DNA from 2 places in the Streptomyces sp. NPDC094147 genome. Region 1 is predicted to be linked to the other one. Evidence: predicted binding sites of a transcription regulator. Region 1 holds the regulator's gene; the other holds the start of a gene.
What was found. The regulator HspR, encoded in region 1, represses chaperone genes until heat shock. The targets are predictions, from matches to a motif close to TTGAGNNNNNNNNNCTCAA.
Positions count from the first base shown of each region.

Region 2: a site for HspR is predicted at 2,622-2,640, ahead of lon (endopeptidase La). Genes of this name have one in related genera too.

Region 1 is NZ_JBIWHT010000030.1:55,829-65,742, reverse strand. It holds gene ACIQ8J_RS30205 (FkbM family methyltransferase) at 1-501, shown strand, start outside; gene dnaK (molecular chaperone DnaK) at 685-2,547, shown strand; gene grpE (nucleotide exchange factor GrpE) at 2,547-3,188, shown strand; gene dnaJ (molecular chaperone DnaJ) at 3,234-4,412, shown strand; gene ACIQ8J_RS30185 (heat shock protein transcriptional repressor HspR) at 4,414-4,881, shown strand; gene ACIQ8J_RS30180 (helix-turn-helix transcriptional regulator) at 4,972-5,907, opposite strand; gene ACIQ8J_RS30175 ((2Fe-2S)-binding protein) at 6,293-6,625, shown strand; gene ACIQ8J_RS30170 (pyridoxamine 5'-phosphate oxidase family protein) at 6,741-7,154, opposite strand; gene clpB (ATP-dependent chaperone ClpB) at 7,286-9,877, shown strand.
Region 2 is NZ_JBIWHT010000002.1:365,228-375,141, reverse strand. It holds gene ACIQ8J_RS07155 (trypsin-like serine peptidase) at 1-157, shown strand, start outside; gene lon (endopeptidase La) at 185-2,599, opposite strand; gene ACIQ8J_RS07145 (GNAT family N-acetyltransferase) at 2,758-3,420, shown strand; gene ACIQ8J_RS07140 (rhomboid-like protein) at 3,452-4,189, opposite strand; gene ACIQ8J_RS07135 (spermidine synthase) at 4,487-5,155, shown strand; gene ACIQ8J_RS07130 (response regulator transcription factor) at 5,245-5,982, shown strand; gene ACIQ8J_RS07125 (ATP-binding protein) at 6,072-7,169, shown strand; gene ACIQ8J_RS07120 (multifunctional oxoglutarate decarboxylase/oxoglutarate dehydrogenase thiamine pyrophosphate-binding subunit/dihydrolipoyllysine-residue succinyltransferase subunit) at 7,451-9,914, shown strand, end outside.

The sequences.
Region 1 (9,914 bases):
CCGTACGCGCTCGGCGACCGCAGCGGCAGCGCCACCCTCAACATCTCCGGCCACTGCGGCCCCGCCAGCTCCTTTCTGCCGATGCTGCCCCGCCACCGGGCCGCCGCGCCCCGCACCGCGTACACCGGCGACGTCATCGTGGAGACGCGTCGCCTGGACGAGCTGTGGGAGCAGGTCACCGCCCCCGGCGAGCGGGTCTTCCTCAAGCTGGACGTGCAGGGGTACGAGGCCCAAGTGCTGGGCGGGGCAGGGGAGTTCGCCGACGAGATCTGCGGAGTGCGGCTCGGGGCGCCGCTGGTGCCGCTCTTCGAGGGCGCCCCGCTCTTCGACGAGCTGCTCGCGCTGGCCAGGGAGCGGCTCGGCCTGACGCTGATGTCGATGACGCCGGGCCTCACCGATCCCCGCGACGGCCGGCTGCTCCAGTGCGGCCTGGTGCTGCTGCGCGAGGACGGCCCCCGCCTGGAGGAGCAGGTGCCCGCGCAGGCCCCGGCGGTCGTGTGAGGACGTACTGAGAGCCCACTGGGGGCGTACCCCTGCGTATGGTCTGAGCTGCCCAGATGCCTTCCATTGCAGATAAGCGCAGGATAAAACTTGAGTCGGCCAGACTCAGCTCTGTTGACTCGGTGGGACCGGTGATGCATCCTTGAGCCAGTTCCACTCAAGTAGTCAGTTGGAGGAATCGAAATGGCACGTGCGGTCGGCATCGACCTGGGCACGACTAACTCCGTCGTCAGCGTTCTTGAAGGCGGCGAGCCCACCGTCATCACCAACGCAGAGGGCGCCAGGACCACGCCGTCCGTCGTCGCCTTCGCGAAGAACGGCGAGGTGCTGGTCGGCGAGGTCGCCAAGCGCCAGGCGGTCACCAACGTCGACAGGACCATCCGGTCGGTCAAGCGCCACATGGGCACCGACTGGAAGATCGAGCTCGACGGCAAGAGCTTCAACCCGCAGCAGATGAGCGCCTTCATCCTGCAGAAGCTGAAGCGCGACGCGGAGGCCTACCTCGGCGAGAAGGTCACCGACGCGGTCATCACCGTGCCGGCGTACTTCAACGACTCCGAGCGCCAGGCGACCAAGGAAGCCGGCGAGATCGCGGGCCTCAACGTCCTGCGTATTGTCAACGAGCCGACGGCCGCCGCCCTGGCCTACGGTCTCGACAAGGACGACCAGACCATTCTCGTCTTCGACCTCGGTGGCGGCACCTTCGACGTGTCGCTCCTGGAGATCGGCGACGGCGTCGTCGAGGTGAAGGCCACCAACGGCGACAACCACCTCGGTGGCGACGACTGGGACCAGCGCGTCGTCGACTACCTGGTGAAGCAGTTCCACTCCGGTCACGGCGTGGACCTGTCCAAGGACAAGATGGCCCTCCAGCGCCTCCGCGAGGCCGCCGAGAAGGCCAAGATCGAGCTGTCCTCGTCCACCGAGACCTCGATCAACCTGCCCTACATCACGGCCTCCGCCGAGGGCCCGCTGCACCTGGACGAGAAGCTCACGCGCGCCCAGTTCCAGCAGCTGACGAGCGACCTCCTGGAGCGCTGCAAGACGCCGTTCCACAACGTCATCAAGGACGCGGGCATCAACCTGTCCGAGATCGACCACGTCGTTCTCGTCGGCGGTTCCACCCGCATGCCGGCCGTCGCCGAGCTCGTCAAGGAGCTGACCGGCGGCAACGAGGCCAACAAGGGCGTCAACCCGGACGAGGTCGTCGCCATCGGCGCCGCCCTGCAGGCCGGTGTCCTCAAGGGCGAGGTCAAGGACGTCCTGCTCCTCGACGTGACCCCGCTGTCCCTCGGCATCGAGACCAAGGGAGGGATCATGACCAAGCTCATCGAGCGCAACACCACGATCCCGACCAAGCGGTCCGAGATCTTCACGACGGCCGAGGACAACCAGCCGTCCGTGCAGATCCAGGTCTACCAGGGCGAGCGCGAGATCGCGGCGTACAACAAGAAGCTCGGGATGTTCGAGCTGACCGGTCTGCCGCCGGCCCCGCGCGGGGTCCCGCAGATCGAGGTCGCCTTCGACATCGACGCCAACGGCATCATGCACGTGACCGCGAAGGACCTCGGCACGGGCAAGGAGCAGAAGATGACCGTCACCGGCGGCTCCTCGCTGCCGAAGGACGAGGTCAACCGCATGCGCGAGGAGGCCGAGCAGTACGCGGAGGAGGACCACCGCCGCCGCGAGGCCGCCGAGACCCGCAACCAGGGCGAGCAGCTCGTCTACCAGACCGAGAAGTTCCTCAAGGACAACGAGGACAAGGTCCCGGCCGAGGTCAAGACCGAGGTCGAGACCGCCGTCGCCGAGCTGAAGGAGAAGCTCAAGGGCGAGGATTCGGCCGAGATCCGCACCGCCACCGAGAAGGTCGCCGCCGTCTCGCAGAAGCTGGGCCAGGCCATGTACGCCGACGCCCAGGCCGCGCAGGGTGCGGCCGGTGCCGCGGGTGCCGAGGGCGCCTCGCAGCACAAGGCCGAGGACGACGTCGTGGACGCCGAGATCGTCGACGACGAGAAGCCGCGTGACGCGAAGGGCGGCGCCGCCTGATGACGGAGGAGACCCCGGGCTTCGAGGAGAAGCCCGACGTCCCCTCCGGCGCCGGCGCGGAAGACGCCGAGCCGAAGGCCGCCGACTCCTCCGAGGAGGGGAAGGCGGCCCCGGCCGGGGACGCAGCCAAGGAGATCGCCCTCCAGGCTCAGCTGGACCAGGCCCAGACGGCGCTCGCCGAGCGCACCACGGACCTCCAGCGCCTGCAGGCCGAGTACCAGAACTACCGCCGCCGGGTGGAGCGGGACCGCGTCACGGTCAAGGAGATCGCCGTCGCGGGTCTGCTGACCGAGCTGCTGCCCGTGCTCGACGACATCGGCCGGGCCCGGGAGCACGGCGAACTGCAGGGCGGCTTCAAGTCGGTGGCCGAGTCCCTGGAGACGGTCGCCGCGAAGATGGGCCTGCAGCAGTTCGGCAAGGAGGGCGAGCCCTTCGACCCGACGGTCCACGAGGCCCTGATGCACAGCTACGCGCCGGACGTCACCGAGACGACCTGCGTGGCGATCCTTCAGCCGGGGTACCGGATCGGCGAGCGTACGATCCGGCCCGCCCGGGTCGCGGTGGCCGAGCCCCAGCCGGGGGCGGCCGCCAAGGACGAGAAGTCGAACGACGAGGAGAGCGGTGGCCCCGAGAAGGGCTGACGCCGCGGTCATGGCAGAAGTGATCGTCCGGAAGGAGGGACGTCGATGAACACGAAGGACTTCGTCGAGAAGGACTACTACAAGGTTCTCGGCGTCCCCAAGGACGCCACCGACGCCGAGATCAAGAAGGCTTACCGCAAACTCGCCCGCGAGAACCACCCCGACGCCAACAAGGGCGACGCCAAGGCGGAGGAGCGCTTCAAGGAGATCTCCGAGGCCAACGACATCCTCGGCGACCCCAAGAAGCGCAAGGAGTACGACGAGGCGCGCGCCCTGTTCGGCAACGGCGGCTACCGGGCGGGTCCCGGGGCCGGCGGCAGCTTCAACTTCGACCTGGGCGACCTGTTCGGCGGGCAGCAGCCGGGCGGCGCGGGCGCCGGCGGCTTCGGCGGCGGGCTCGGCGACGTGTTCGGCGGCCTGTTCAACCGGGGCGGCGCGGGCACCGGCACGCGCACCCAGCCGCGCCGCGGGCAGGACCTGGAGTCCGAGGTGACGCTCAGCTTCACCGAGGCGGTCGACGGGGCCACCGTCCCGATCCGGCTGTCCAGCCAGTCCCCCTGCAAGGCCTGTTCGGGCACCGGCGACAAGAACGGCACGCCCCGGGTGTGCCCGACCTGTGTCGGCACCGGCCAGGTCTCGCGCGGCTCGGGCGGCGGTTTTTCGCTGACCGACCCGTGCGTGGACTGCAAGGGCCGCGGTCTGATCGCCGAGAACCCGTGCGACATCTGCAAGGGCAGCGGGCGGGCCCGCTCCTCGCGCACCATGCAGGTCCGCATCCCGGCGGGCGTCAGCAACGGCCAGCGGATCCGCCTTCGCGGCAAGGGCGCACCGGGCGAACGGGGCGGCCCCGCAGGCGACTTGTACGTCGTCGTCCACGTCGACGCCCACCCGGTCTTCGGCCGCAGGGACGACAACCTCACCATCACGGTGCCGATCACCTACGTGGAGGCGGCACTCGGCGGCGAGGTCAAGGTCCCCACCCTCGGCGGCCCGCCGGTCACCCTGAAACTGCCCGCGGGCACCCCCAACGGCCGTACGATGCGGGCGCGCGGCAAGGGCGCGGTCCGCAAGGACGGCACCCGGGGCGACCTGCTCGTCACGGTCGAGGTGGCCGTGCCGAAGGACATGGACGACAAGGCCCGCGAGGCCCTGGAGACCTACCGCGAGGCCACCGCGGGCGAAGACCCGAGGGCAGAACTGTTCCAGGCCGCGAAGGGAGCATGAGATGGACCCCCGCCAGCGTCGACAGCCCCAATTCGGCAACAGGGCGTACGAGTTGACCGAAGAGACGCCGGTGTACGTCATCTCCGTGGCGGCCCAGCTCTCCGGCCTGCATCCGCAGACGCTGCGGCAGTACGACCGCCTCGGCCTGGTCTCGCCCGACCGCACGGCCGGGCGCGGCCGGCGCTACTCGGCCCGCGACATCGAACTGCTGCGTACGGTCCAGCAGTTGTCGCAGGACGAGGGCATCAACCTGGCCGGCATCAAGCGCATCATCGAGCTGGAGAACCAGGTCGCGGCGCTTCAGGCCAGGGTCGCCGAGCTGTCGTCGGCGGTCGAGGGCGCGGCCGTCGCCATGCGGCAGCGCGAGGCCCAGGTGCACGCCTCCTACCGCCGGGACCTGGTCCCGTACCAGGACGTGCAGCAGGCCAGCGCGCTGGTCGTCTGGCGCCCGAAGCGGTCGGCGGAGTAGCCCCGGGCCGCCCCAGGCCCCCGCAGGTCCTCTCAGGGCCCGCTGTCCCCTCTTTGGGGGTGGCGGGCCTTGTGCGTGGTGCGGAGCCTCTCAGGCGTCCTGGTCCAGGATCCCGGACTGGGCGATCAGGAAGCCGAGTTGGGCCCGGCTGCCGCTGCCGAGGGCGGCGGCCAGTTTGGCGATGTGCGCGCGGCAGGTGCGTACGTTCATGCCGAGGCGGCGGGCGATGGCCTCGTCCACGTGGCCCTCCACCAGGAGCTTGGCGATGGAGCGCTGGACGCCGGTGATGCCGGCCGTCTCCAGGTGGTAGGGCACCTCGTCGTCCCAGGGGACGGCGTACTGCCAGAACTGGTCGAAGACGCCGACGAGGTACTGCACGAGGCCCTCGTGGCGCAGTTCCAGGGCCACCTGGCGGTCGCTGCGCGCGGGTATGAAGGCGATCTTGCGGTCCATGATGATGAGCCGGTCGATGATCTCCTCCAGGGTCCGCACCTCCAGACCGTACGGAGCTATCCGTTCCACATAGCCGATGGTGGCGGAGTGGTGGCGGGCGGTGTGCTGGTAGAGGGTGCGCATCTCCACCCCACGGGCGACCAGCGGTTCGATGCGGCGCAGTCCCGCCTCGAAGCTCTCCGGTCTGCGGCCGCTGCCGGGCTGGATGACGAGCAGTTCCTCGGTGCACTCGTCGATGACGCGGTCCAGCGTGGCGTTGATGAGCTCCAGGCCTTCGAGGACCGTGACCGCGTGCGTGCCCGAGAGGGCGGGCGTGGCGATCGACATGAACGGCTCGAAGGTGTTGGCAAGTGCGACGGAGAGCTTTCTGCGCTCCTGGATCTCGCGCTCCAGCGGCTGCGTCAGCAGGTTGAGCACCACCGTGGGCGGAACCGGGCGCAGGAGTTGCGCGTCATCCGGGTCGGGGCGCAGCAGGGTGAGATCGACAAGACACGGCGCCGAGTCGGCCTCTGAGCGGGTAATTCCCCCGGTACGCAGGGCAAGCGCGTACAGAGCCGTTCCTGTCTCGCACAAGTCAACTGGGCCGTGATCGTGTCCTATATGCCCCTGATTCAACCTAGTTGCACCCCCCTCATCCTTTTGAATTACAGGAACATGATGCCTGGCTGCGCTGGTGCAAGCGCTCGGAGTGGGCCATCGTCGTATCCGCGGGGGGAGGTAATGATCAAAAGAGGTGGAGATCGGCCATGAGCAGGATGGTTCGAGCACTAAGCACGACAGCCGTTGTGGCGGCTGCGTTCTGCGCTCTCTCGGCGCCTGGGGACATTACTTGGGAGAGCCACCCCGCGAAGTCGGACGTTGCGTCCAGGCAGGACATCACCTGGGAGATCGTCGCGCCCAAGAGTGCGACGCTCGCCGGGGACATAACCTGGGAGGTCGCTCCTGCAGGTGCTGTCGCATGAGCTTCCCGCCCGATGACCGTACCTTCCGTCGTGAAATGGCCACGGCCTACCGCTCTGGGTGGCACTTCATCGACCTCGCCACAGCAGTTCCCCATCGTGGCGATTCGTTGATGGTCACCCTGCTCGGTGAGCCGGTCCTGATCGCACGCGAGGACGACGAGGACGTCCGTGCCTACCGGTGCCTGCGCCGGCCGCGCGGGGCGCCGCAGCCCATTCGCTGCGTTGTCCGGTACGGCATGGTCTTCGTGAATCTTGACCAACGCGACCACCAGCTTTTCGAGTCGGAGGCCCAGCCCGATTCATCCACCGCCACCCCCCGCAGTGCCTGACGCGATCCCCCGTCGTTGTACATCGCGCAGGTGCTTCCCCCACACAGCGGCGCCATCGTGGACCTGAACACGATGGCGCCGTTGTGCTGTCCGGGCACACATGGCCACCTGCGGCTCAGGTGTTGCCCATGGCCCGTTCCAGGCTGATCTCGATGAGCACCCGGTCCGGGTTCGGGGCCGGGGTCCGCTGGTAGCGCTCCGTGTAGCGCTCCACCGCGTCCGCGATCAGCTCGGCCTCCGTGCGCACGACCGCGCGGCCCTCCAGGGTCGCCCAGCGCCTGCCCGCCAGCTGGCAGAGCGCGACCCGCGCGCCCGCCGGGTCCGCCGCGACGGCGGCCAGGATGTTGGCGACCTTCCGGCTCTTCTTGTTGGTGATGATCCGAGCGAGCCCCGCCTCCGGGTCGTACGTCGCCCCCACCGGCACCACATGCGGCGATCCGTCCGGCCGCTGGGTCGTCAAGGTGCAGATGTGGCGTTCGCGCCAGAAGCTGAGATAGGCGTCGTCGGGTGTGCGTACGTCGATGGCCATGGCCAAGAAACCTAGCCTCCGCACATCCCCTCCCCACACCTTGAGCGGAATAGGCTCAACTTTGTGTAGGTTGGAAGGGTCATGGGCGTGAAGCCGTGGTCCAGCCGTACGACGAGGAGGAGCGAGCGCACGTGGATGCCGAGCTGACCAACAAGAGCCGGGACGCGATCAACGCGGCAAGCAGCCGGGCCGTCGCCGGGGGCCACCCGGATCTGACCCCCGCGCATCTGCTGCTCGCGCTCCTGGCGGGCGAGGACAACGAGAACATCATCGACCTGCTGGCCGCCGTGGACGCCGACCAGGCCGCCGTGCGCTCCGGCGCCGAGCGGATCCTGGCCGGCCTGCCCAGCGTGGCCGGCTCCACGGTCGCCCCGCCGCAGCCCAACCGCGAACTGCTCGCCGTCATCGCCGACGCGGCGCAGCGCGCCAAGGAGCTGGGCGACGAGTACCTCTCCACCGAGCACCTGCTGATCGGCCTGGCGGCCAAGGGCGGGCAGGCCGGTGAGATCCTCTCCCAGCAGGGGGCGAGCGCGAAGAAGCTCCTTGACGCGTTCGAGAAGAGCAGGGGAGGGCGCCGGGTGACCACACCCGACCCGGAGGGTCAGTACAAGGCGCTGGAGAAGTTCGGTACGGACTTCACGGCGGCCGCCCGCGAGGGCAAGCTCGATCCGGTCATCGGCCGGGACCAGGAGATCCGCCGGGTGGTGCAGGTCCTGTCGCGGCGTACGAAGAACAACCCGGTGCTGATCGGCGAGCCCGGCGTCGGCAAGACCGCCGTGGTCGAGGGGCTCGCCCAGCGCATCGTGAAGGGCGACGTACCGGAGTCGCTGAAGAACAAGAAGCTGGTCTCGCTCGACCTGGGCGCGATGGTCGCGGGTGCGAAGTACCGCGGCGAGTTCGAGGAACGCCTCAAGACCGTGCTGTCCGAGATCAAGGAGAGCGACGGCCAGATCATCACGTTCATCGACGAGCTGCACACCGTCGTCGGCGCGGGCGCCGGCGGCGACTCGGCGATGGACGCGGGCAACATGCTCAAGCCCATGCTGGCCCGCGGCGAGCTGCGCATGGTCGGCGCGACCACCCTGGACGAGTACCGCGAGCGCATCGAGAAGGACGCCGCCCTGGAGCGCCGCTTCCAGCAGGTCCTGGTGGCCGAGCCGAGCGTCGAGGACACCATCGCGATCCTGCGCGGACTCAAGGGCCGCTACGAGGCCCACCACAAGGTGCAGATCGCGGACGGCGCGCTGGTGGCGGCCGCCACCCTCTCCGACCGGTACATCACCTCCCGCTTCCTGCCCGACAAGGCCATCGACCTGGTGGACGAGGCCGCGTCCCGGCTGCGCATGGAGATCGACTCCTCGCCCGTCGAGATCGACGAACTCCAGCGCGCCGTCGACCGGTTGAGGATGGAGGAGCTGGCCCTCAAGAACGAGACCGACGCCGGTTCGCTCCAGCGCCTGGACAAGCTCCGCAAGGACCTCGCCGACAAGGAGGAGGAGCTGCGCGGGCTCACCGCCCGCTGGGAGAAGGAGAAGCAGGGCCTCAACCGGGTCGGCGAGCTGAAGGAGCGCCTCGACGACCTGCGCGGCCAGGCCGAACGCGCCCAGCGCGACGGCGACTTCGACACCGCCTCCAAGCTCCTGTACGGCGAAATCCCGGGCCTGGAACGGGAGTTGGAGGAGGCCGCCGAGGCGGAGGCCGAGCAGGAGAAGTCGAAGGACACGATGGTCAAGGAGGAGGTCGGCCCCGACGACATCGCGGACGTGGTCGGCTCCTGGACCGGCATTCCCGCCGGGCGCCTGCTGGAGGGCGAGACGCAGAAGCTGCTGCGCATGGAGGCCGAGCTGGGCCGGCGCCTCATCGGCCAGATGGAGGCCGTCCAGGCCGTCTCCGACGCGGTGCGCCGCACCCGGGCCGGCATCGCCGACCCCGACCGCCCCACCGGCTCCTTCCTCTTCCTCGGCCCGACGGGCGTGGGCAAGACCGAGCTCGCCAAGGCGCTCGCCGACTTCCTCTTCGACGACGAGCGGGCCATGGTCCGCATCGACATGAGCGAGTACGGCGAGAAGCACTCCGTGGCGCGGCTCGTCGGCGCGCCTCCCGGTTACATCGGCTACGAGGAGGGCGGCCAGCTCACCGAGGCCGTGCGCCGCCGCCCGTACTCCGTGGTCCTCCTGGACGAGGTGGAGAAGGCCCACCCCGAGGTCTTCGACATCCTGCTCCAGGTCCTGGACGACGGCCGCCTCACCGACGGCCAGGGCCGCACGGTCGACTTCCGCAACACGATCCTGATCCTGACCTCCAACCTGGGCAGCCAGTACCTCGTCGAGTCGACGGCATCGGAGGCGGAGAAGAAGCAGCGGGTCCTGGAAGTGGTGCGGGCCTCCTTCAAGCCCGAGTTCCTCAACCGCCTGGACGACCTGGTGGTCTTCTCGGCGCTGACCAAGGACGAGCTGTCCCGCATCGCCGAGCTCCAGATCGGCCGCCTGGCCAAGCGCCTGGCCGACCGCAGGCTCGCCCTGGAGGTCACCCCGGCCGCGCTGGAGTGGCTCGCGGACGAGGGCAACGATCCGGCGTACGGAGCGCGCCCGCTGCGCCGCCTGATCCAGACCGCCATCGGCGACCGGCTCGCCAAGGAGATCCTGGCGGGCGAGATCAAGGACGGCGACACGGTTCGGGTGGACCGATTCGGGGAGGGGTTGATCGTGGGGGCCGCGAGCTGATTCCGCCACCGGGGCCGGATTCGGTCAGCCCTCGGCG
Region 2 (9,914 bases), on a different contig from region 1:
CACGAGCGGCAGCCCCTGGCTGCTCGACTACCGGGACCCGGACCGGATGGGGCGGATCATCGGCGTCCTGAGCGGCGGCGACACGGATGTCGAGTCGACGGCCGCCCTGTTCGACACGAAGGCCCGCTCGCTGTACGAGCGGGCCACGCACGCCTGAGGAACCCCCTCCGGCGACCGCGCCGTACTAGGCAGCCGCCGCGACCGGCAGCTCCGCCGGGGAGAGCGCGATCTCCAGGACCTGACGGACATCCGTCACCGGGTGCACCTCCAGCTTCTCCAGGACCTCCGCCGGCACATCGTCGAGGTCCGCCTCGTTCCGCTTGGGGATCACCACGGTAGTGATCCCGGCACGGTGCGCGGCGAGCAGCTTCTGCTTGAGGCCGCCGATCGGCAGCACCCGTCCGGTCAGCGACACCTCGCCGGTCATCGCCACATCCGTACGGACCAGCCGCCCGGACAGCAGCGAGGACAGCGCGGTGACCAGGGTGATGCCCGCGCTCGGTCCGTCCTTGGGGACCGCGCCCGCCGGGAAGTGGACGTGCACGCCCCGGTCCTTCAAGTCGCCCACCGCGAGCTCCAGTTCGGCCCCGTGCGAGCGCAGGAAGCTCAGCGCGATCTGCGCGGACTCCTTCATCACGTCGCCGAGCTGACCGGTCAGGGTCAGGCCCGCCGCGCCCGTCTCCGGGTCGGCGAGGGAGGCCTCCACGAACAGGACGTCGCCGCCCGCCCCGGTGACGGCGAGGCCGGTGGCCACGCCCGGTACCGCGGTGCGCCGCTCGGCCGGGTCCTGGGCGGACTCGGGCACGTGGTGCGGGCGCCCGATCAGCTTGCGCAGATCGTCGGGGGCGATGGTGAACGGCAGCTCCTGGCCGCCCAGTTCGTGCTGCGCGGCCACCTTGCGGAGCAGCCGGGCGATCGAGCGCTCCAGGTTCCGGACGCCCGCCTCCCTCGTGTACTCCCCCGCGAGCTTGCGCAGCGAGGCGTCTTCGAGCACGACCTCGCCGGACTCCAGACCGGCCCGCTCCAGCTGGCGCGGCAGCAGGTGGTCCCGGGCGATGACGACCTTCTCGTCCTCGGTGTAGCCGTCGAGCCTGACCAGTTCCATGCGGTCGAGCAGCGCCTCGGGGATGGCTTCGAGGACGTTGGCGGTGGCGAGGAAGACCACGTCGCTCAGGTCGAGTTCGACCTCCAGGTAGTGGTCGCGGAAGGTGTGGTTCTGCGCCGGGTCGAGGACTTCGAGCAGCGCGGCCGCCGGGTCGCCCCGGAAGTCGGAGCCCACCTTGTCGATCTCGTCGAGCAGCACGACCGGGTTCATGGACCCGGCCTCCTTGATGGCCCGCACGATCCGGCCGGGCAGGGCGCCGACGTACGTACGGCGGTGTCCGCGGATCTCGGCCTCGTCCCGTACGCCGCCGAGCGCGACGCGCACGAACTTGCGTCCCATCGCGTGCGCCACGGACTCGCCCAGCGAGGTCTTGCCGACGCCGGGCGGGCCGACGAGCGCGAGGACGGCGCCGCCGCGGCGGCCGCCCACGACCCCGAGCCCCCGGTCGGCACGCCGCTTGCGCACCGCCAGGTATTCGGTGATCCGCTCCTTCACGTCCTGCAGGCCCGCGTGCTCGGCGTCCAGGATCGCCCTGGCGCCCCGAATGTCGTACACGTCCTCGGTGGTCTCGTTCCACGGCAGTTCGAGGACGGTGTCCAGCCAGGTCCTGATCCAGGAGCCCTCGGGCGACTGGTCGCTGGAGCGCTCCAGCTTGTCGACCTCCTTGAGCGCGGCCTCGCGGACCTTCTCGGGGAGGTCGGCGGCCTCGACGCGGGCGCGGTAGTCGTCGCTCTCGTCCTCCTCGCCGCCCTCGCCGTTGAGCTCGCGCAGCTCCTTGCGTACGGCGTCGAGCTGGCGGCGCAGCAGGAACTCGCGCTGCTGCTTGTCCACGCCTTCCTGTACGTCCTTGGCGATGGACTCGGCGACGTCCTGCTCGGCGAGGTGGTCGCGCAGGTGCTCGGTGGCGAGCTTGAGGCGGGCGACCGGGTCGGCGGTCTCCAGGAGCTCGACCTTCTGGGCGGTGGTCAGGAACGGCGAGTAGCCGGAGTTGTCGGCGAGCGCGGACACGCCCTCGATCTGCTGCACCCGGTCGACGACCTGCCAAGCACCGCGCTTCTTCAGCCAGTTGGTGGCGAGCGCCTTGTATTCCTTGACGAGTTCGGTGACGTGTCCGGGCAGGGGGTCGGCGAGGGTCTCCTCGACCCGGGTGCCCTCCACCCAGAGCGCGGCGCCGGGTCCGGTGGTCCCGGCTCCGATCCGCACCCGGTGGCGGCCCCGGATGAGGGCGCCCGGGTCGCCGTCGGAAAGCCGTCCGACCTGCTCGACGGTCCCGAGCACACCGGTCGCGGCGTACGTGCCGTCGATCCGCGGCACCAGCAGCACCTGCGGCTTGCCCGGACCGCCGTGCGCACCGGCCTGGGCGGCCTCGACGGCGGCCCGGACATCGGCGTCGGACAGGTCGAGCGGCACCACCATGCCGGGCAGCACGACCTCGTCGTCGAGCGGCAGCACGGGCAGGCTGATCGGTGTGTACGCCGTGGACTCGGTAGCCATGATCTCCCCTTCGGCAGTCAAGTTGAGCTATGCCGACTCAATGCATGTGAGTCGAGGAATGTTCCCCAGGGGCTGTTCGCTCTGAGCGATCACACCCGCGAGCTGCTCTATGTAAGACTTGCCGTCGAACTTCAGCCATTACATACAGGGGGTTGGCAGTGACAGCGACAGTGACGGGTGAAGCCGCGGTCGGCACGCTCGTGCGGGCCTGGATCGACGGCTGGATCGTGTCGCGCGGGACCTCGGACCCCATCGACCGGCCATGGGGCTGGACGATCGACGCCGGACACCTCAACCACGTGTCGCGCCATGTGCTTCCCGCGCCCGCCGAGGCCGATGTGCGCGCGCTCGTGGCCGCGACCAGCGCGCCCGGGACCTGGCTGAAGCTGTTCGCCACCGACGACACGGTGCGGCCCTGGCTGGGCGAGGGCTGGCACTTCGACAAGCCCGGCCATCTGATGACGGTCCCGCTCGCCGCCGAGCGGCCCGCCGTTCCGGCCGGATACACCCTCACGACCTGGACCCGCGCCGGCGTCACGCGCGTCCTCGTCCGCACGGACGAGGGCCACTTCGCGGCGCGCGGCCAGATCGCCCAGGCGGGCCCGACGGCCGTCGCCGACCAGATCGAGACGGCCCCCGAGCACCAGCGCCGGGGCCTGGGCAGCCTGGTCATGCGGACGCTCCAGAACGCGGCGTACGAGGCGGGCGCCACCACCGGCATCCTGGTCGGCACCCCGGAGGGCCGCTCCCTCTACGCGTCCCTGGGCTGGCAGACCCACTCACCGATGGCGAGCCTGTACTTCCAGCCGACACCGGCCTGACACCGACACGGGCCCGACCGGGCTCGGCCCCTCAGTTTCCGGGGCGAGCACCGGCCGTGCGCACCGCCGGCCAGCACGCCACGCCCGCGAGGAGGGCAACCGGGTGGCCCCACGCCGCGAGGGGCTCCACCATCGCCAGCAGGTCCAGCGCCAGCAGCACGCTCACCGCGCCCAGCGCGCACCAGCGCAGGGCCGGTGCGAGCAGGCCGGCGAGTGCGCCCACGGTCGCCATCAGGCCGAAGCTGATGCCGTAGTCCAGCCGGTGCAGCGAACTCTCCGGGAGGTACCCGGCCAGCACCGACAGCGCGACCGGGACCTCGGTGGCCAGGGTCGCCACCACATGGCCGAGCAGGAAGACGCCCGCCGTGCGCCAGCCGCCTATGCGGCGCTCCAGCGCGGCGAGCACGAAGACGAAGACCAGCGCGTACGGCGACCCGATGCCCCCGGCGATCCACAGCGCGCTCGCGAACAGGGCGGGGACCGGCGCCGTCAGCAGATGGGCCACATCGGTGCTCGACTCCTGGAGCAGGGCGTCCACGGTGTGCGGGTCGCCGTACTCGGTGTACAGCGAGGTCGCCAGGAGCAGCAGGGCGTAGCCGAACGTGAACGGCGTCGACGCCGGCGAGGGCAGGAGCTCGCGGACCCGGGCGAGCCCGGTCCGTACGCCGGAGACCGGCACGTCGGCGGGCTCGATCCTGGGCCGCTGCGGCGGGACCACCTCAAGGAGGCCGGCCGTGGCGGCGGGCTCGGCGGATTCGAGCGGGTGCACCGGGGTGGGGCCCCTTCCCCGGGGCACGGCGTGCGCCGCCCCGAATCGTCGAGCCACGTCCGCGTCCCCGGCCGTGTTCCGTACTCGCTTACGTCCCTACAACGCTTACCCTCCGCGAACGGATCCGGGCCCGTCTATGGCGTGCGCCACACCGGACAACCTTTAACGCTTCCTGTGCGTCCACGGCCGGTCTCTCCCGGCCCGGGGTGGGCCACCGGTGTGGTCCGCGGGGGCGATCCGGGGCGGTGACCGGGAATCCGGGTGCGCCGGCACCGACGGGCGGGCATCCTCGCAGCCATGGACGACATCGCCACCCTCGACCGGCGCCAGGGACCCCACGGGGAAGTCGTGCTGCGGCAGCGCGGAGCGCATTTCGAGATCATCGCCAACGGGTGCTTCCTCATGGACACTTCGGACGGCCGCTCGGAACGCCTCCTCATCGATGCGGCGTACGACACACTTCCGGCGGGCGGCGCGAAACCCTCCCTGCTGATCGGCGGACTCGGCGTCGGCTTCTCGCTCGCCCACGCCGTGCGGGACGCGCGCTGGGGCCAAGTCGCCGTCCTGGAGAGGGAACAGGCGATCATCGACTGGCACCGCTCGGGCCCGCTCGGCGCCATTTCGGGCCCGGCTCTGTCCGATTCCCGTACCCGGATCATCCATGCCGATCTGGTCGATTACGTACGTACGGCACAGGACACCTACGACGCGCTCTGCCTCGACATCGACAACGGGCCCGACTGGACCGTCACGGAGGGCAACGGCGGGCTCTACTCGCCGGCCGGACTCGCCCACTGCGCACGGCGGTTGAACCCCGGCGGGGTGCTCGCCCTCTGGTCCGCACAGCCGTCCGCGGCCTTTGAACAGGCTCTCCGGAATGCCGGGTTCACCGGGGTACATACCGAAGAGGTGCGAGTTGCCCGGGGCGTCCCTGACGTGGTCCATCTCGGCGTTCGCCCTGCGTAGCCGAGAGACGGAAGGTGCCTCTAGTCTCTGACCGACACAGGGGATCACCCCACGGATCCCCGGGCGAGCACAGCAGGGCGGGGCAACCGATGGAGCAGACACACACCGGGCACAACGGCGTCGCGGCGACCCCCGGCGCCCAGCGCAGGGTGCTGGTCGTCGAGGACGACACGACGATCGTCGACGCCATCGCGGCCCGTCTGCGGGCCGAGGGCTTCCAGGTGCAGACGGCCGTCGACGGCCCCGCCGCCGTCGACACGGCCGAGGCCTGGCAGCCGGACCTGATGGTCCTCGACATCATGCTGCCGGGCTTCGACGGCCTGGAGGTCTGCCGCCGGGTCCAGGCCCGCCGGCCGGTGCCGGTCCTCATGCTGACGGCTCGCGACGACGAGACGGACATGCTCGTCGGGCTCGGCGTCGGCGCCGACGACTACATGACCAAGCCGTTCTCGATGCGCGAGCTCGCGGCCCGGGTGCACGTCCTGCTGCGCCGGGTGGAGCGGGCGGCGCTGGCCGCCGCCACCCCGCGCACCGGCATACTGCGCCTCGGCGAGCTGGAGATCGACCACGCCCAGCGCCGGGTGCGGGTGCGCGGCGAGGACGTCCACCTGACGCCGACCGAGTTCGACCTGCTGAGCTGTCTGGCGAACACCCCGCGCGCCGTGCTCTCCCGCGAGCAGCTGCTGGCCGAGGTGTGGGACTGGGCCGACGCGTCCGGCACCCGCACCGTGGACAGCCACATCAAGGCGCTGCGCCGGAAGATCGGGGCCGAGCGCATCCGTACCGTCCACGGCGTCGGGTACGCCCTGGAGACCCCGGCGCCATGAGCCGGGCCGGAGACCGGGCCCGGCAGCTGCGGGGCAGCGGCGAGCGGCCCGGCTGGGACGAGCCGGCCAGACGCGACGCCTTCGCCCGGATGCGGCGCGGGCTCGGCGGCCGGATCAGGGCCGGACTGCGGTCGGTCTCCATTTCGATCAAGACCAAGCTGGGCTCGCTGGTCGTGGTCTCCGTCTTCATCACCACCGGGCTGCTCATGGTGGCGCTGCAGACCCGCACCGAGCTCCGTTTCATCACGGTGTTCTCGGTGATAGCGACCCTGTTGATCACCCAGTTCGTCGCCCACGGGCTCACCGCCCCGCTGGACGAGATGAACACCGTCGCCCGCGCCATCTCGCACGGCGACTACACGCGCCGGGTGCGCGGCGCCGACCGCCGCGACGAACTCGGCGACCTCGCGGGCACCATCAACCGCATGGCGGACGACCTGGAGGCCGTGGACCGGCACCGCAAGGAGCTCGTGGCGAATGTCTCGCACGAGCTGCGCACGCCCATCGCGGCGCTGCGCGCGGTCCTGGAGAACGTCGTGGACGGGGTGTCGGCCGCCGACCCCGAGACGATGCGCACGGCGCTCAAGCAGACCGAACGCCTCGGCCGCCTCGTCGAGACCCTGCTGGACCTCTCCCGCCTCGACAACGGCGTCGTGACGCTGCGCGCCCACCGCTTCGAGGTGTGGCCGTATCTGTCGGGTGTCCTCAAGGAGGCCAATCTGGCGGCCGCCCAGCGCCGCCTGTCCTCCGGCTCGGGCAACCACCAGCGCGCCGACGTCCATCTCCACCTGGACGTGTCGCCGCCCGAGCTGACCGCGCACGCGGACGCCGAGCGGCTGCACCAGGTGGTCGCCAACCTCATCGACAACGCCGTCAAGCACTCCCCGCCGCACGGCCGCGTGACCGTACGGGCCCGCCGCGGCCCGCATCCCGAGTCGCTCGACCTGGAGGTCCTCGACGAGGGGCCCGGCATTCCGCAGTCGGAGTGGCACCGCGTCTTCGAGCGCTTCAACCGGGGCACCGCGCCCTCGCCGCACGGTCCGGGCAGCGACGGCGGCACCGGTCTGGGCCTCGCGATCGCGCGCTGGGCGGTGGATCTCCACGGTGGCCGGATCGGCGTGGCCGAATCCGCCCGGGGCTGCCGGATCCAGGTCACCCTCCCGGGCATCCCCCGGCAGCAAAGTTGACGTAAAGTTCGAACCGGAAGCAGCCGTTCTGCGTGGTGTTCAGCGGAAGCGGTCGATCAGGGGTGCGGGCCAGGGGGTCGCAGCCACGCTGTCGCATACCCGAAGCGGCTCGCGGAGAAGCGGAACCACGCTTGTTTCCCGCCATTTCAAGCCGCGAAACCCGCCCTTCGGTGTGACTTACGCGACTGTGGCATGCCCGGCCTGCACGTCCAGGCCAGGGAGGCGTAGCCTTTATTTCCGCTGTCCATCACCTTGTGAAGCGGAAGAGGGCGGTTACCGCCGTGTCGTCTCAGTCCCCCAGTAATTCGAGCGTCTCGACCGACCAAGACGGGCAGGGCAAGAACCCTGCGGCCGGCTTCGGTGCCAATGAGTGGCTTGTCGACGAGATCTATCAGCAGTACCTCCAGGACCCCAATTCGGTCGACCGTGCCTGGTGGGACTTCTTCGCCGACTACAAGCCGGGTAGCACCGGCACGGCGGACAAGCCCTCCGGTGCAAGCACCGGCTCCACTGGGGCGGCCGACGCCGCGCGCACCCCTGGTGCACCCGCCGCAGCCGCGGGGGCTGCGGCAGCCGCGCCTGCGGCCCCTGCCCCGGCCGTACCCGCCGCTCCGGTCCAGGCCGCCCCGGCACCCGCGGCGCCGGCCACCCCGGCGGCCGCTCCGGCTCCGGCGAAGCCCGCGGCCGCTGCCGCGCCCGCCAAGCCCGCCGCCAAGCCCGCCGCCAAGGCGGCCGAGGCGACCGAGGCGACCGAGGCCCCGGCCGGTCCCGAGTACGTGACGCTGCGCGGCCCCGCCGCCGCGGTCGCCAAGAACATGAACGCCTCGCTGGAGATGCCGACGGCCACGTCCGTCCGCGCCGTCCCGGTGAAGCTTCTGTTCGACAACCGCATCGTCATCAACAACCACCTCAAGCGCGCCCGGGGCGGGAAGGTCTCCTTCACCCACCTCATCGGCTACGCCATGGTGCAGGCCATCAAGGCCATGCCGTCGATGAACCACTCCTTCGTGGAGAAGGACGGCAAGCCGACCCTGGTCAAGCCGGAGCACGTGAACTTCGGCCTGGCCATCGACCTGGTGAAGCCGAACGGCGACCGCCAGCTCGTCGTCGCCGGCATCAAGAAGGCCGAGACGCTCAACTTCTTCGAGTTCTGGCAGGCGTACGAGGACATCGTCCGCCGCGCCCGCAACAACAAGCTGACGATGGACGACTTCACGGGCGTGACGGTCTCCCTCACCAACCCGGGCGGCCTCGGCACCGTCCACTCGGTCCCCCGCCTGATGCCCGGTCAGTCGGTCATCATGGGCGTCGGCTCGATGGACTACCCGGCCGAGTTCCAGGGCACCTCCCAGGACACCCTGAACAAGCTGGGCATCTCGAAGGTGATGACCCTCACCTCGACGTACGACCACCGGGTCATCCAGGGTGCCGCCTCCGGCGAGTTCCTGCGGGTCGTCGCGAACTACCTCCTCGGCGACGGCGGCTTCTACGACGACATCTTCGAGGCGCTGCGCATCCCCTACGAGCCGGTCCGCTGGCTCAAGGACATCGACGCCTCGCACGACGACGACGTCACCAAGGCCGCCCGCGTCTTCGAGCTGATCCACTCCTACCGGGTCCGCGGCCACGTCATGGCCGACACCGACCCGCTGGAGTACCGCCAGCGCAAGCACCCCGACCTGGACATCACCGAGCACGGCCTCACCCTGTGGGACCTGGAGCGGGAGTTCGCGGTCGGCGGGTTCGCCGGCAAGTCCCTGATGAAGCTGCGCGACGTGCTCGGCGTGCTGCGCGACTCGTACTGCCGCACCACCGGCATCGAGTTCATGCACATCCAGGACCCCAAGCAGCGCAAGTGGATCCAGGACCGCGTCGAGCGCTCGCACTCCAAGCCGGAGCGCGAGGAGCAGCTGCGCATCCTGCGCCGCCTGAACGCGGCCGAGGCGTTCGAGACCTTCCTGCAGACGAAGTACGTCGGCCAGAAGCGGTTCTCGCTGGAGGGCGGGGAGTCCGTGATCCCGCTGCTCGACGCGGTGATCGACTCCGCCGCCGAGGCGCGGCTCGACGAGGTCGTCATCGGCATGGCCCACCGCGGCCGGCTGAACGTGCTCGCCAACATCGTCGGCAAGTCGTACGCGCAGATCTTCCGCGAGTTCGAGGGCAACCTCGACCCGAAGTCGATGCACGGCTCCGGCGACGTGAAGTACCACCTGGGCGCCTCCGGCACCTTCACGGGCCTGGACGGCGAGCAGATCAAGGTCTCCCTCGTCGCGAACCCCTCGCACCTGGAGGCGGTCGACCCGGTCCTCGAAGGTGTCGCCCGCGCCAAGCAGGACGTCATCAACAAGGGCGGCACGGACTTCACGGTCCTGCCGGTCGCCCTGCACGGTGACGCGGCCTTCGCCGGCCAGGGTGTCGTCGCCGAGACGCTGAACATGTCGCAGCTGCGCGGCTACCGCACCGGCGGCACCGTGCACATCGTGATCAACAACCAGGTCGGCTTCACCGCCGCCCCGGAGTCGTCGCGCTCGTCCATGTACGCCACCGACGTGGCCCGCATGATCGAGGCGCCGATCATCCACGTGAACGGCGACGACCCGGAGGCCGTGGTCCGCGTCGCGCGGCTCGCCTTCGAGTTCCGCCAGACGTTCAACAAGGACGTCGTGATCGACCTCATCTGCTACCGCCGCCGCGGTCACAACGAGGGCGACAACCCGCAGTTCACCAACCCGCAGATGTACAACC